DNA from 2 places in the Paenibacillus sp. sptzw28 genome. Region 1 is predicted to be linked to the other one. Evidence: a T-box and tRNA genes for the amino acid it is inferred to sense, from the RefSeq annotation. Region 1 holds a T-box; the other holds one or more tRNA genes.
What was found. The T-box of region 1 lies ahead of tyrS (tyrosine--tRNA ligase). A T-box ahead of a tRNA ligase gene usually reads a tRNA of that ligase, here a tRNA-Tyr.

Region 1 (6,876 bases):
ATCGCCTCGGACGATGCGGTCAAGACCGGCAATCTGCAGCCCATGAAGGTCCGCCCGGAACTTGCCGAGCGCCACATGCTGAGACTCAATAGAACCGTCATATCTCCACAGCTCCCTTCCATTCCGGTCGTACATCACCGTAACGCTCCCGCCGATTACAAGCTCCTTCTCTCCGTCGCCATTAACGTCCCCAACCCAAATGCAATCGGCGTGGTCGTCCAGTTCGCTGCAGCTCCATAGTAGGCGTCCGTTATGATCAAGCAGATCATAACCGGCCATAACCTCGTCGCGGCCGTCGCCATTCAGATCATGTACCCAGGGAAAATGTCCCGGGTTCCCCTGGTATGTCCAGAGCGTCCGAAACTCCGAATCGAGCGCCCACAAACGGTGGTACCGGTCCTTTAGGATGATATCGGTCGGCCGCTCGCCCCCGGATAGATTGGCGATGACGATACAATCGTGCGCTTGCGGGTCAGGCAGTGCAAATGTTCTCATGACCGCACCGGTCTCACCGTCAATCACATGAAATCGATCGTTCATTATGCATAGCACTTCAAGCCGGCCGTCTCCGTTTAAGTCATATATTTGGGCCGGATAATCGGATCCTGGGCTTCCTGCCTTGGGATCGGGCTTGCCTAACTGCCACAATAGTCTCCCGTCCATATCATAGGCGGTCAGGCACTGTACCTGATGCGGGATATAACGGACATCCTGCCGGTTACCAGGCTGAACCATGACAATTTCCATCCTGCCGTCTCCGTTCAAATCCCCGAGCAAGGCCTTGCAGCGGGGCCCGGCTTGCCGGATGTCAAGCTTGCCGAGCAGCACCGGCTCCGCATGCATCTTGGTCATCGGTAATTCCTCCTGTTATCGGTTTCCATGCTGCAACTACCGCTGCATTTCCGTATCTTAACCGATCTCCGCGAGACCAACAATCATACTTTTTTGCCTGATTTGAACTTTTCTGCAGCACCCACCGCGCTCTGTCGCCTTTCCGCAAGAAAAAGAGGACATGTTCAACGGATTAACCGTCGTAACAAGCCCTCTTGGAACAGTTCTGCTTATTGGATTATAATTTTGGCAAATTTACGTTTCCCGACTTGAATAACATCCCCATCCGCAATTGCAACGTCGGCGCCAGGGTCGTCAATTTTGTTCTCGTTAATTCGAACGGCTCCCTGCTGAACGCTCCGTTTGGCTTCGCTGCCCGAAGGCTGAAGACCTAAAGTGGTGAGAAGTTTAACTATGCGGATTCGGCCGTCTTCAAGCTCGGACGCGGCAAGCACGATCTGCTCGATATCCTCTGGCAGGGCACGCTGCTGGAATACGGTGACAAAATGCTGCTCAGCCTGTGCAGCCGCCTCCTCGCCGTGGTACATGCGCACGAACGTTCGGGCAAGCTGCATTTTAGAATCTCGCGGATGCACCGTACCGCCTGCAATCCCTGCGCGCAGCGATTCAAGCTCCTCGTTGCTCATATCCGTGGCGAGTTCATAGTATTTGACCATCAATTCATCCGGGATCGACATCGATTTACCATAAATCTGATTCGGCTCCTCGTCGATACCGATGTAATTGCCAAGGCTTTTGCTCATTTTCTGAACGCCGTCCAGCCCTTCGATTATGGGGGTCATAATCGCCGCTTGCGTCGCTTTGCCATACTCTTTCTGCAGGGTCCGCCCCATGAGCAGATTAAATTTCTGATCCGTGCCGCCGAGTTCTACATCACTCTCAAGAGCCACAGAGTCAAACCCCTGCATAAGCGGGTAGAAAAACTCATGAATGCTGATCGGCTGACCTGATTGGTACCGCTTGGTGAAATCATCCCGTTCAAGCATGCGGGCAACCGTCACTTTCGCGGAAAGCGTAACGACATCGGCGAAATTCATTGGACCAAGCCACTCTGAGTTGTAATACACTGTCGTTCGCGACGGATCAAGAAGCTTGAATATCTGCTTCTGATAGGTTTCGGCATTCCGCTTTACATCTTCCTCGCTCAGCTGTTTGCGCGTTTCGGATTTTCCGGTCGGATCGCCGATCCGTCCCGTGAAATCGCCGATAATGAGCTGCACTTCGTGTCCAAGCTGCTGAAATTGGCGCAGCTTGTGAAGTACGACCGTGTGTCCGATATGGATGTCCGGCGCCGACGGATCAAGTCCCAGCTTTACTTTCAAAGGTTTTCCTGTAGCGACTGAATTTACAACCTTCGCTTTTAATTCGTCCTCAGGCACGATTTCGACGACACCGCGCCGGATGACGTCCATTTGACGCTCCACTTCGTGTTGCTGCTTGGGTGTCAACTTTTCCCATTTCACCATCTCATGATCCACTCCCGTCCGGAAATAAAAAAAATCCTTTCGTCTCAAGGGACGAGAAGGATTTGCTCGCGGTACCACCCTCGTTAGAGCGGCCGTAGGGATCACCGTGCATCCCGGACGGAAAATATCTGCTCTCACTTCATTTCATAACGGATTCGCTCCGGAAACGGACTACTTATAACGTTCTTACACGTCGTTCGTCCGATCAGCTCGAGGCGGTAATTCAAACTGCAGCGCGTACCGGTTTACACCAACCACCGGCTCTCTGAAACAACTATCTGCAGTTCTACTTAAGCCTGTCCACACTATTCTGATATGCACTTTTCTTGCTATTCGTTATACCACAGCACAATGCAATAAGTCAATCTGTCATTAACCGCATTAACCGAGCTGTTTCCGAATCCCCTAATATATGGACAAAAAACTGTCTAATTCTGCACTTTGCATCGATTTATGCTATAATATTTCTGTTAATCGGAGGAGGAGTATTATAACTATGGATCAAGACCGTCAACAGAATACGAATGGACACAGCAGATGGCGGACATTCGGAATTGTGACGCTCATTACAGTCAAATGGTTATTTATTTTCGGACTATTAATCGGACTGCTGACTGCGGGAATTGCAGCGGGCTATGTCGCATCCTTCGTGAAGGACGAGCCCATTAGAACAAGAGCGGAAATCGAAGCTAAAATTAATGAGAACTCCATAACCGGCTTTGTTTATTTCAACGACGGGATTACCCCGGTCGGACAGCTGCGGACTGAGGAAGACCGACGGATTGTGAAACGCAAGGATATTCCCCAGCATGTCATCGACGCGGTATTGGCCACCGAAGATAATAATTTCTACAATAACTTCGGTATTGATTTTAACGGACTCGGCCGTGCCATAAAACAAAAGCTGCTGAATGAGGAAACTCAAACCGGAGGCAGCACGCTTACGCAGCAGCTGGCGCGGCGCGTTTTTTTAAATCTTGACAAGACCGACAGCCGTAAAGCAAAAGAAATTTTCCTGTCGCTTAGATTGACAAGATTTCTGACTAAAGATGAAATATTAACGGCCTACTTAAACAAGGTTCCATTCGGAAACGGTAACAGCGGTTACAATCTGTACGGCATCAAAGCAGCGGCTAAAGGTATCTTCAATATCACCGATTTGAATCAGTTAAACATAGCGCAAGCGGCTTATTTGGCGGGATTGCCGCAGCGCCCTTCCGCTTATACCGCATTCACCAGCAAAGGCAAATTCAATGAGAGCGGCTTCAAGCTGGCACTGGAGCGGCAGCATAACGTCCTCAAATATATGCTGGAAAACAAGCGGATCAATTCAGAGCAATATCAAACGGCCCTGAAGTTTGATGTCCGTTCATCTCTTGCCAAACCGGCGGAGAAAGCATATTCGACGTTTCCGTACTTAATGCTTGAATCCGAGCGCCAGGCGTCCGAAATATTGTTGATGCAGAAGGATCCCAAATTAACGATTGAAGACGTGCGCAAGAAAGAAAACGCCCCCTTGGTAGAGGAAGCACGCGAGCAGCTTCTTCGCGGCGGCTATCATATTTATACTACAATCGACAAACGCGTTTACAGTCTGATGCACGAAATTAGCTCCGACAGCAACAACTTCACACCTTACAGTAAAGAGAAAGGTTTGGAGCAGATTGCGGCCGTTATGCTCAATCATAAAACAGGCGCTGTTCTGAGCATGATAGAAGGCAGAGACTTCTACACGGAACAGATGAATCACGCGACCCAGATGACTCGGCAGCCCGGCTCCGCCATGAAGCCGATCGCGGCATATTTGCCGGCCATTGAGAAGGGTCTCGTTCAACCGGCCAGCATCCTTGACGATTCGCCTATGGTGTTTAAGGATGGGGTAAAGGGTTTCCACATCCCGATGAACTCGAACAAGAAATTTTACGGCCTGGTAACGGCGCGCGAAGCGCTTGACCGGTCCTTGAACTTGCCAGCTTTGAAAATTTTCAACCAGATGGTTACGATTCCTGAAGCCTGGAAGTTCGCCCGTAAGCTTGGCATCTCAACAATCCAGCCGGAAGACTCTTACGCGCAGACAGGTGTAATCGGCGGCCTGAGCGAAGGCGTATCGGTTGAGGAGCTCACGAACGCATATGGCGCAATCGCCGATAACGGCATTTTTAACGAAGCCTATATGATCAGCAAAATTACCGATGCAGACGGCAATGTCGTTTATGAGCATAAGCCCTCGCCGCTGCGGGTGTTCTCGGACCAAACGGCATTCCTCATGACAGACATGCTGCGTACGGTCATCTCCGATCCGAGTGGAACCGGGCATTCCATCGCGTCCAAATTTAAAGGGTACGGCAAAATTCCCGTTGCAGGCAAAACCGGGACTACGCAGGACTATGGCGATGTCTGGTTTATGGGATTCACGCCTGACATAACTCTTGGCGTATGGGCGGGGTATGAAGAACAGATACATACACTTTCAAAAGACGGACGGGCTCGCGCGAGAGTAATCTGGACGCAGATTATGAACTCCGTCACCACAGATCGTCCCGACCTATTCCCGACGAAGCAGTTTACGATGCCCTCCGGTATTGTAAAAGCAACGGTATCAAGCGTTAGCGGAATGCTTCCTACCGATTTGACCCGTCAAACCGGAAAACTGGTGACTGATTATTTCAACAGAAATTATTTGCCTACGAAACTGGATGACGCGCTTGTGAAAATGTCATATATCCGTTATAACGGAGTCAACTATATTCCACAGCCGTCAACTCCTGCCGATATGGTCCGCGAACAGATTGTCGTGAAGCGCAAAAAGCCGCTGGATCAGCTGATGGCGGAAATCGCAGCGGCACAGGCGAAGCTGCCGCAGAAGAGCAGACGCCCAATGAGCGCATACCTGCCCGCGGACGCATCGGATGATGCTCCGTCCCAGGTCGACCCGCGTGTGGATGACGGTAAAGCCCCTTCCCCGCCGGCTAATGTAAGGTTGGAGCCGGTGCAAGGAGCTTACAAGATCACTTTCGCGAAATCGCCGGATGGCGATGTGGTCGGTTATCGGTTATACCGTTCTGTTGACCGGGCGCCTTACGCTAACATTGCTCCCTCGATACTTACCGGCGATAGTATGCAGTTCGTTAATGCTGCCGGCGCCGGAACATACAGCTACTATGTCACGGCCGTCGACGTGGCCGGCAACGAATCGATGCCGAGCATCATCGTCTCATCAGACGGGTCGAGCTCCTCGCCTGGACCTACGCAGCCAGGTGACGGAACGGAACCCGGCCCGCAAGGGACGGATGGCGGTAATGTTATACCTGATCCCGGAGCCGGAGCTGGCGGGGAGAGCGCCTTAGCGGCGCCTTCAGCACCTTCCGGTGTCAAGGTGGAAGCGACGGATCTCGGTATCAAGCTTACCTGGGCGGATAACGCTTCAGCGGAGCAGGTAACCGAATATAACGTATATTACAGTGCCCAGAACGATGGGAAGTTCAATAAAATAGGGTCCACCACTGAAGCCCGATTCGAGTATGTATCGCCCCTTTCGAGCGGTTCCTTCCGTGTCACGGCTGCCAACCAGAACGGTGAATCGCCTCCTTCGGAAACGGTTCATCTGCAATGACAAAGCCGCCCATTTGCATCGGATTAAGATGCAGATGGGCGGCTTCAATTTTGTTATAAGGCCACTCATATTATTCAATCCTCGATCGTAGACAAATCTCCGGTTGGAAGGTTTAATTCCCATGCCTTCAGAACCCGGCGCATAATCTTCCCGCTTCGTGTCTTCGGCAGCTTCTCTTTAAACTCGATCTCGCGCGGTGCGGCATGCGCGGAAAGACCTTCTTTAACGAATTTGGATATATCGGCCTTCAGCTCTTCAGATGGATAATAACCTTCGCGAAGCGCTACAAATGCTTTGATGATTTCGCCTCGCATCGGGTCAGGCTTGCCGATCACACCTGCTTCCGCTACCGCAGGATGCTCCACGAGCTTGCTCTCGACCTCAAAGGGACCTACCCGTTCGCCGGAAGTGTTGATGACATCATCAATTCGGCCTTGGAACCAGAAGTAACCGTCCTCATCCATATAAGCGGAGTCTCCTGAGACATACCAGCCCGGAATACGGAAATATTCTTCGTATTTGGACGGATTATTCCAAATCTTACGCATCATGGACGGCCATGGCGTCTTAATCGCCAGGTTTCCCATCCGGTAAGGCGGGACCTCATTACCGGTATCGTCAATAATCGCCGCCTGCACGCCCGGCAGAGGACGTCCCATCGAGCCGGGCTTAATATCCATGCTCGGATAATTGCAGATGAGCTGCGCCCCCGTTTCCGTCATCCACCACGTATCGTGGATCCGCTGGTTGTACACTTTGAGGCCCCAGCGCACAACTTCGGGATTAAGCGGCTCGCCGACGCTGAGCACGTGCCGCAAGCTGGATAAGTCGAATTGACGGACAACATCGTCCCCTGCGCCCATTAACATCCGGAATGCCGTCGGAGCGCTGTACCAGACCGTCACTCCGTACTTTTTAATAGTCCCATACCAATCCTGCGGGCTG
Region 2 (6,876 bases), 2.3 Mb from region 1:
TGTTCGTGAGGCGGACGAACAGAATCTGCCTTGGGCTGCCGGAAACGGTTCATCATCTTCATCGCAACCTGCGATTCAAGAACCGATTGCCCTCGAGCTGCCGCCCGGATCGCATCGGCGACTTCCGTTGCTCGCGATGTTTTGAGCAGATAACTGAATGCTCCCGCCTCAATAACCGGGTACATCTTGCTGTCGTCCAGATAGCTTGTGAGCACAATCACTTTACAGTCGGGGTACAGCTCTAGAAGCTTCCGTGTCGTTTCAACGCCGTCCATGCCTTCCATAACCAGATCCATAAGGACAACCTCCGGCCTGTATGCCTGAGCGAGTCGAATACCTTCCATTCCATTGCTCGCCTCGCCGACCACTTCAATTCCCTCCTCGGTGTTGAGAACAGCGGCCAGACCAATTCGAACCATCTCATGGTCGTCAACGAGAAGCACTTTAATCGGTTGATTCAATGCGTTCCTATTTTCCAGAGCCTCCATCCGGTGGATCTCCCCTCCTTTTATAAAACCATGGCTGTAACAGGTATGCGTATGTCAATGATGACGCCCTGACCGGGTGCGGTAACCAGCTGCATCGAGCCCCCCAGGACATTTATCCGTTCTTCCATTGTAAGCAGTCCGTATGACGTTTGCTTCTTCTCTTCCAAATCAAACCCAACTCCGTTATCCTGGAAAATCAATTGTGCATTCTTGCCTATGCTGTGTAGACGAATACTCATCTGGTCCGCTTTGGAATGTCGAAGCGTATTGGAAAGCGCCTCCTGTGCAATTCGAAAGAGATGGTCCTCCGCTTCAGCGGCAAGCTTGATTGAATCGTCCACATCAAGCGTTATGGCGATCGGTACCTTCTGCTTTAATTCCTCAACCAAAATCTGAAGCGCTTGACCCAAATTTTTGCCATCCAAATGCACCGGCCGTAAATGCAGAAGTAATGCCCGCATCTCGGATTGAGCGACGGAGGCCATTTCTTCAATAAGCTGCACCTGGCGTTTGGCTCTCTCCCAATCCGTCTCAAGCGTTCTGCTGACTGCTGTCGCGGTCATTGATATGGCAAACAACTGCTGGCTTACAGCGTCATGAAGCTCTCGCGCGAGCCTTTCCCGTTCTTCAATGACGGCAGAGAAACGAACCTGTTCCGTCCATACCTCATCCTCTTCCGAGAAATCCTCGGATGTTTCAGTTGTGTCTTCAGCGGAAGGAAGCGTTACCCTCTGTTTCTTCCGACGCTGTTGGTCGGTTAACCGCTTGACCGCCGCCCTCAGCTTTACTCCCTGAAAATAACTGTATCCAGCCGCGGCAATAAGCGCGAGCCCTATAATGGTCAAACCGATCGCTGCGGCTTTTGTTTGCAAGGCGAATACCTTGATGTAGCCCATACCTTGCATAACGAGAACAATCAAGCCAATGATGACAAGCAGCCATATCACCGTCTCTGCAGCGTTTCCCCTGGGTTGATTAAGCGGCGGGCCTCCTCGCGCATTCCGATAAGGATGCATCGCTTGACGCTGTCTCCCCGAGTCCCCTTGTTCACTACGCATATTGACGCTTGCTTCATCCGAAGGCGATTGGTCAGCCATGGGTATATGCCCCTCTCTATGTAACCATGGAAACAAGCCAGAGACAGAGGCTTCATTCGCGAAGCGCATACTGTCTTGGCTTATCCATTTGCAAACCCTTCGATTTCTATTCCGGCTGAAAACAACTCGGAAGGTCAATCGTCGTACCTAGTCTTCCCAGTCAACCCTACTCGGCTGACGGAGGGTTTAATTTGTTTTTCAGTGCTTGAAGCTGCTCTTCGACCTTCAACTGCTTCGAAGGATCTACTGTGCCAACGGCAGATGGACCATTATAAGACGTATATGGGACACGTATCACTTCAGCTTCCGCTTCCAGCTGCATAATCTTTTCTTCCATACGGGTAAAGCCCCGTGAAGCGCTGCCGCTTTCGATCGAGTGAACCGTCGTTACTTGCGCCATTTGCTTCTTCGCTTTTGCCATCTGTGCACGCGCTGCCAGCTCATTGCGTTTATTCCGAAGCTGGTAGAACTCATCCTTCATACCATGGAGCTGCAGCATAAGCTCTTCGGCCTGCGTTTTGGCTGCGGCATGCATATCCGTATATTCGGCCGTTTTGTGATCGAAGAATATTTTCTCTTCCAAAAGCTTCCGTGCAAGCTCCTCCTGGCCGGAGCGAATCGCAGTTTCAGCTTTCGTCTCACGGTCTGCGGCACTGCGGAACGCTTCGTCAAGACGCTGTTTCATACGGCGCTCGTTTGCCATTTGCTTGGCAACCGTCAATTCGGCCTGATGAATTTCCGCCTCCATATCACGCAGATATTGGTTTAACATTACAACAGGATCTTCCATTTTGTCGAGCAGCTCGTTAAGAGAAGCTTTCGTCATATCTTTCATTCGCTTAAAAATACTCATAGTTAAAACTCTCCCTTCTCGTGCTTGGCTAATTTTGCTTTCAGTTCTTCTATCTCACGACGGAGCGCTTTTTTCTCCAGATCTTCCATCATGGCATCCAAATTTGATGCCGATTGTCCTTGCTGCCAACTGGCAGGTCCAGCCGACGGACCACTGGATGGAGGTGTATTTGTATAAGGTCCGCCAAAGCCTTGACCATTGTTTTGCGAGCCAAAGCCCGGGCCGTTATTCCAACCACCATTATATCCGCCGCCGGAGCCGTAACCGCCGGGTCCAAAGCTGCCGGGACCGAATCCGCTGTATATGTTCGGTTCCTTAGGTACAACGAGGCCGGCAAGAATATATACCAATATTAATGCACCGCTTGTAAATACGGTCAGGACAATCAGAAGAATCCGCAGCAGTGTCGCGTCCACATTCAGCATCTCGGCGATACCGCCGCACAAACCGAACAGCTTCTTATCGCGGCGCGACCGATACAGTTTCCTCATGACGATTTCCATCCTTCCTGCTGCAATTTTCGTTTCAATTGTTCCATTTCGCGCTCGATGACGGACTGCAGAGTCGAACCCGCCTCGACGATAAATTCCTGTCCAGCCCGGCGTAAATCGCGAAGGCTTTTTGCTTCAAGCTCCATATCGCTGATCCGATCCTCCAGCCTGCGGAACATGCCTGCAGGCTGCTGCCCAGGCTGCTGCCCGAGGCCGTTATACCGTGCGTTCATCCGCTGTTGAAGGCGCAGGGATTCCATCCGAGCTGCATAGTATTCACGTTTATCGTAAACAGCCTGATACTCCGCCCGCAACTCTCGAAGCTGATCCTCCAGCTCCCGGACGTTCTGCTGTGTTTGTTCGTATAATTCACGGTACTGAGCAGCACGTTCCTCGCTGGTCGCTTTATCTGTAAGTGCAATTCGTGCTACATGCTCCTCCCCTGCTTTAAGGGCAGTCATTGCTTGTTGTTCACGCTTGTCTCTCAGCTGCTCCGCTTGCAGCCATTGAGACTTCAAGTAGTTCCCGTGTCCCACATACTGCTGATATAATCGCTCAGCTTGAATAATATCTTCCCTTGTCGACCACAAGAATTGGTCAATTAACTTAACAGGATCTTCCGCTTTCTCCAGCCGCTCATTTAGTGTCGCCACTGTAATGTCACGGACCCTACGGATAATACTCATGCATAAACCTCCTTAATCCGGAATCTATTACGATTACTAAGTATTTAATTAAACGTGTTTACGACGTTTGAACATTGAAACTCCCCATAAGATAATTCCGATCGCAAGCAGCAACGCGATAATTCCGGCAAGCTTGCCAATCAGCATAAATGCTCCGACTACGATGAGAATGCCACCGATGAGCTTCTTGTCATTTTTGACTCCCACGACTCCAAGACCGATCAAGATGAAAGGCATCAACAAACTGAAAATCCAGCTGAGATTAATCCCGATAAACTTCATCACCATCAAACTTCCTGCAATAACAAGTAACGCACCTAACACCGATTTACCATTCATTCTTACTGTCACCGCCTTCCCTCAGAACTTTTATACTTTTCATTACGTCGCTGCGCTTGAAGTTGTTTCATCGCTTGCTTATGTATTTATTGTAGGTGTTTTCCAGCCGTTTCAAAACGGACTCGCGACGGTTTTCTCCCTAGACTTGGGTCGGGGAGTGGACCCACCCCATGGACCGAAAGGGCTACGCACAGTTATTAATCCAAGTGAAAGGGTCTTTAATATCACCTTCTCATACACACTGATTCCGCGTACGGTCCTGAATTACCCAAGTGGAGCACGCATAGATTCATGCTCGTTGTTAAAAATAAAAAAAACCTGATGCAATTCCATCAGGTTACAACTTCTATGTATGGTGCCGGTGAGAGGACTCGAACCTCCACGGTTTCCCTCACGATTTTGAGTCGCGCGCGTCTGCCATTCCGCCACACCGGCAAATTAATGGCGTGCCCTAAGAGATTCGAACTCCTGACCTTTTGATTCGTAGTCAAACGCTCTATCCAGCTGAGCTAAGGGCACACGATTGTTGAAGATTGTGGAGGCGCCACCCAGATTCGAACTGGGGGTAAAGCTTTTGCAGAGCTCTGCCTTACCACTTGGCTATGGCGCCAGAAATAAAAAAAAATGGAGCGGAAGACGGGAATCGAACCCGCGACCCTCGCCTTGGCAAGGCGATGCTCTACCGCTGAGCCACTTCCGCATATAAATGGCTGGGGATCTAGGATTCGAACCTAGGAATGACGGAGTCAAAGTCCGTTGCCTTACCGCTTGGCTAATCCCCAATCTTTTATTTATCTTATAATTTGTATGATGGGGCGATCGAGGGGAATTGAACCCCCGAATGTCGGATCCACAAACCGATGCGTTAACCACTTCGCCACGATCGCCATATGAACCTTTTGGCAGGGGCAGCAGGAATTGAACCCACACTAACGGTTTTGGAGACCGCTGTTCTACCTTTAAACTATGCCCCTAAGGTAAACTGGTGGAGGATGATGGATTCGAACCACCGAACTCGTCAGAGAACAGATTTACAGTCTGCTGCGTTTGGCCACTTCGCTAATCCTCCATGAGTGGTGCCGTCGAGAGGACTTGAACCCCCAACCTACTGATTACAAGTCAGTTGCTCTACCAATTGAGCTACAACGGCATATTCAATTCTTAAATGGTGGCTCGGGACGGAATCGAACCGCCGACACGAGGATTTTCAGTCCTCTGCTCTACCGACTGAGCTACCGAGCCATTTGGTGAAAATGGCGGAGCTGACGGGATTCGAACCCGCGGTCTCCTGCGTGACAGGCAGGCATGTTAGGCCTCTACACCACAGCTCCACATTATGGTTCTCGGATGACTCCGAAGGTAAAGTTGGTTGCGGGGGCAGGATTTGAACCTGCGGCCTTCGGGTTATGAGCCCGACGAGCTACCGGGCTGCTCCACCCCGCGTCGTTATGAATACTGCTTATGCAGTTTAATGGTGGAGGCTGACGGGATCGAACCGCCGACCCTCTGCTTGTAAGGCAGATGCTCTCCCAGCTGAGCTAAGCCTCCGTAATGAGCGACAAGTACTACTATACCTCATTTGCCCTGCTCATTGCAAGTCCTAATTTGTACCTTTTTGAACTATTTTGGTGACCCGTAGGGGATTCGAACCCCTGTTACCTCCGTGAAAGGGAGGTGTCTTAACCCCTTGACCAACGGGCCACATGGCGGAGAGCGAGGGATTCGAACCCTCGATACGCGGTTAACGTATACACGATTTCCAATCGTGCTCCTTCGACCACTCGGACAGCTCTCCAGATGGCTCCCCGAACAGGACTCGAACCTGTGACAACTCGATTAACAGTCGAGTGCTCTACCAACTGAGCTATCAGGGAACGATATTTCGGGTTAATTACACCCTGAAAACTGGATACGAACAGTTGTGAAACCCCTTTAGTCTTACGTTAACCTAAGAGCAGCGTGCGAAGTGAACGTTCAGGTGAACGTTCGTAGGATAAGCCCTCGACCGATTAGTATTCGTCAGCTGCACGCATTGCTGCGCTTCCACCTCGAACCTATCAACCTGGTCGTCTACCAGGGGTCTTACGAATTGGGAAATCTCATCTTGAGGGGGGCTTCACGCTTAGATGCTTTCAGCGCTTATCCCGTCCGTACTTGGCTACCCAGCGGTGCTCCTGGCGGAACAACTGGTACACCAGCGGTACGTCCATCCCGGTCCTCTCGTACTAAGGACAGCTCCTCTCAAATTTCCTACGCCCGCGACAGATAGGGACCGAACTGTCTCACGACGTTCTGAACCCAGCTCGCGTACCGCTTTAATGGGCGAACAGCCCAACCCTTGGGACCTACTTCAGCCCCAGGATGCGATGAGCCGACATCGAGGTGCCAAACCTCCCCGTCGATGTGGACTCTTGGGGGAGATAAGCCTGTTATCCCCAGGGTAGCTTTTATCCGTTGAGCGATGGCCCTTCCATGCGGTACCACCGGATCACTAAGCCCGACTTTCGTCCCTGCTCGACTTGTAGGTCTCGCAGTCAAGCTCCCTTATGCCTTTGCACGCTACGAATGATTTCCAACCATTCTGAGGGAACCTTTGGGCGCCTCCGTTACATTTTAGGAGGCGACCGCCCCAGTCAAACTGCCCACCTGACACGGTCCCTGTACCGGATGACGGTACCAGGTTAGAACTCCGATACGATCAGGGTGGTATCCCAACGATGCCTCCACCGAAGCTGGCGCTCCGGCTTCCAAGGCTCCCACCTATCCTGTACAGATCGTACCAAAGTCCAATATCAAGCTGCAGTAAAGCTCCATGGGGTCTTTCCGTCTTGTCGCGGGTAACCTGCATCTTCACAGGTATTAAAATTTCACCGGATCTCTCGTTGAGACAGCGCCCAAGTCGTTACGCCATTCGTGCGGGTC

Region 2: it encodes a tRNA-Tyr, which carries the amino acid that the T-box ahead of tyrS (tyrosine--tRNA ligase) is inferred to sense. The anticodon was not compared.

Annotation. Positions count from the first base shown of each region.
Region 1 covers NZ_CP080545.1:2,827,142-2,834,017, reverse strand. Annotated here, with positions in the region: gene KZ483_RS12670 (rhamnogalacturonan lyase family protein) at 1-852, opposite strand, end outside; gene tyrS (tyrosine--tRNA ligase) at 1,062-2,315, opposite strand; T-box leader at 2,363-2,630, opposite strand; gene KZ483_RS12660 (transglycosylase domain-containing protein) at 2,815-5,931, shown strand; gene acsA (acetate--CoA ligase) at 6,006-6,876, opposite strand, start outside.
Region 2 covers NZ_CP080545.1:5,114,484-5,121,359, forward strand. Annotated here, with positions in the region: gene KZ483_RS23475 (response regulator transcription factor) at 1-488, opposite strand, end outside; gene KZ483_RS23480 (sensor histidine kinase) at 509-1,585, opposite strand; gene KZ483_RS23485 (PspA/IM30 family protein) at 1,752-2,438, opposite strand; gene KZ483_RS23490 (PspC domain-containing protein) at 2,441-2,929, opposite strand; gene KZ483_RS23495 (PspA/IM30 family protein) at 2,926-3,615, opposite strand; gene KZ483_RS23500 (LiaF transmembrane domain-containing protein) at 3,664-3,954, opposite strand; tRNA gene KZ483_RS23505 (tRNA-Leu) at 4,308-4,389, opposite strand; tRNA gene KZ483_RS23510 (tRNA-Arg) at 4,397-4,473, opposite strand; tRNA gene KZ483_RS23515 (tRNA-Cys) at 4,491-4,564, opposite strand; tRNA gene KZ483_RS23520 (tRNA-Gly) at 4,580-4,654, opposite strand; tRNA gene KZ483_RS23525 (tRNA-Gln) at 4,662-4,736, opposite strand; tRNA gene KZ483_RS23530 (tRNA-His) at 4,766-4,841, opposite strand; tRNA gene KZ483_RS23535 (tRNA-Trp) at 4,855-4,928, opposite strand; tRNA gene KZ483_RS23540 (tRNA-Tyr) at 4,938-5,023, opposite strand; tRNA gene KZ483_RS23545 (tRNA-Thr) at 5,029-5,104, opposite strand; tRNA gene KZ483_RS23550 (tRNA-Phe) at 5,121-5,196, opposite strand; tRNA gene KZ483_RS23555 (tRNA-Asp) at 5,209-5,285, opposite strand; tRNA gene KZ483_RS23560 (tRNA-Met) at 5,321-5,397, opposite strand; tRNA gene KZ483_RS23565 (tRNA-Val) at 5,427-5,502, opposite strand; tRNA gene KZ483_RS23570 (tRNA-Glu) at 5,581-5,655, opposite strand; tRNA gene KZ483_RS23575 (tRNA-Ser) at 5,659-5,749, opposite strand; tRNA gene KZ483_RS23580 (tRNA-Asn) at 5,753-5,828, opposite strand; rRNA gene KZ483_RS23585 (23S ribosomal RNA) at 5,944-6,876, opposite strand, start outside.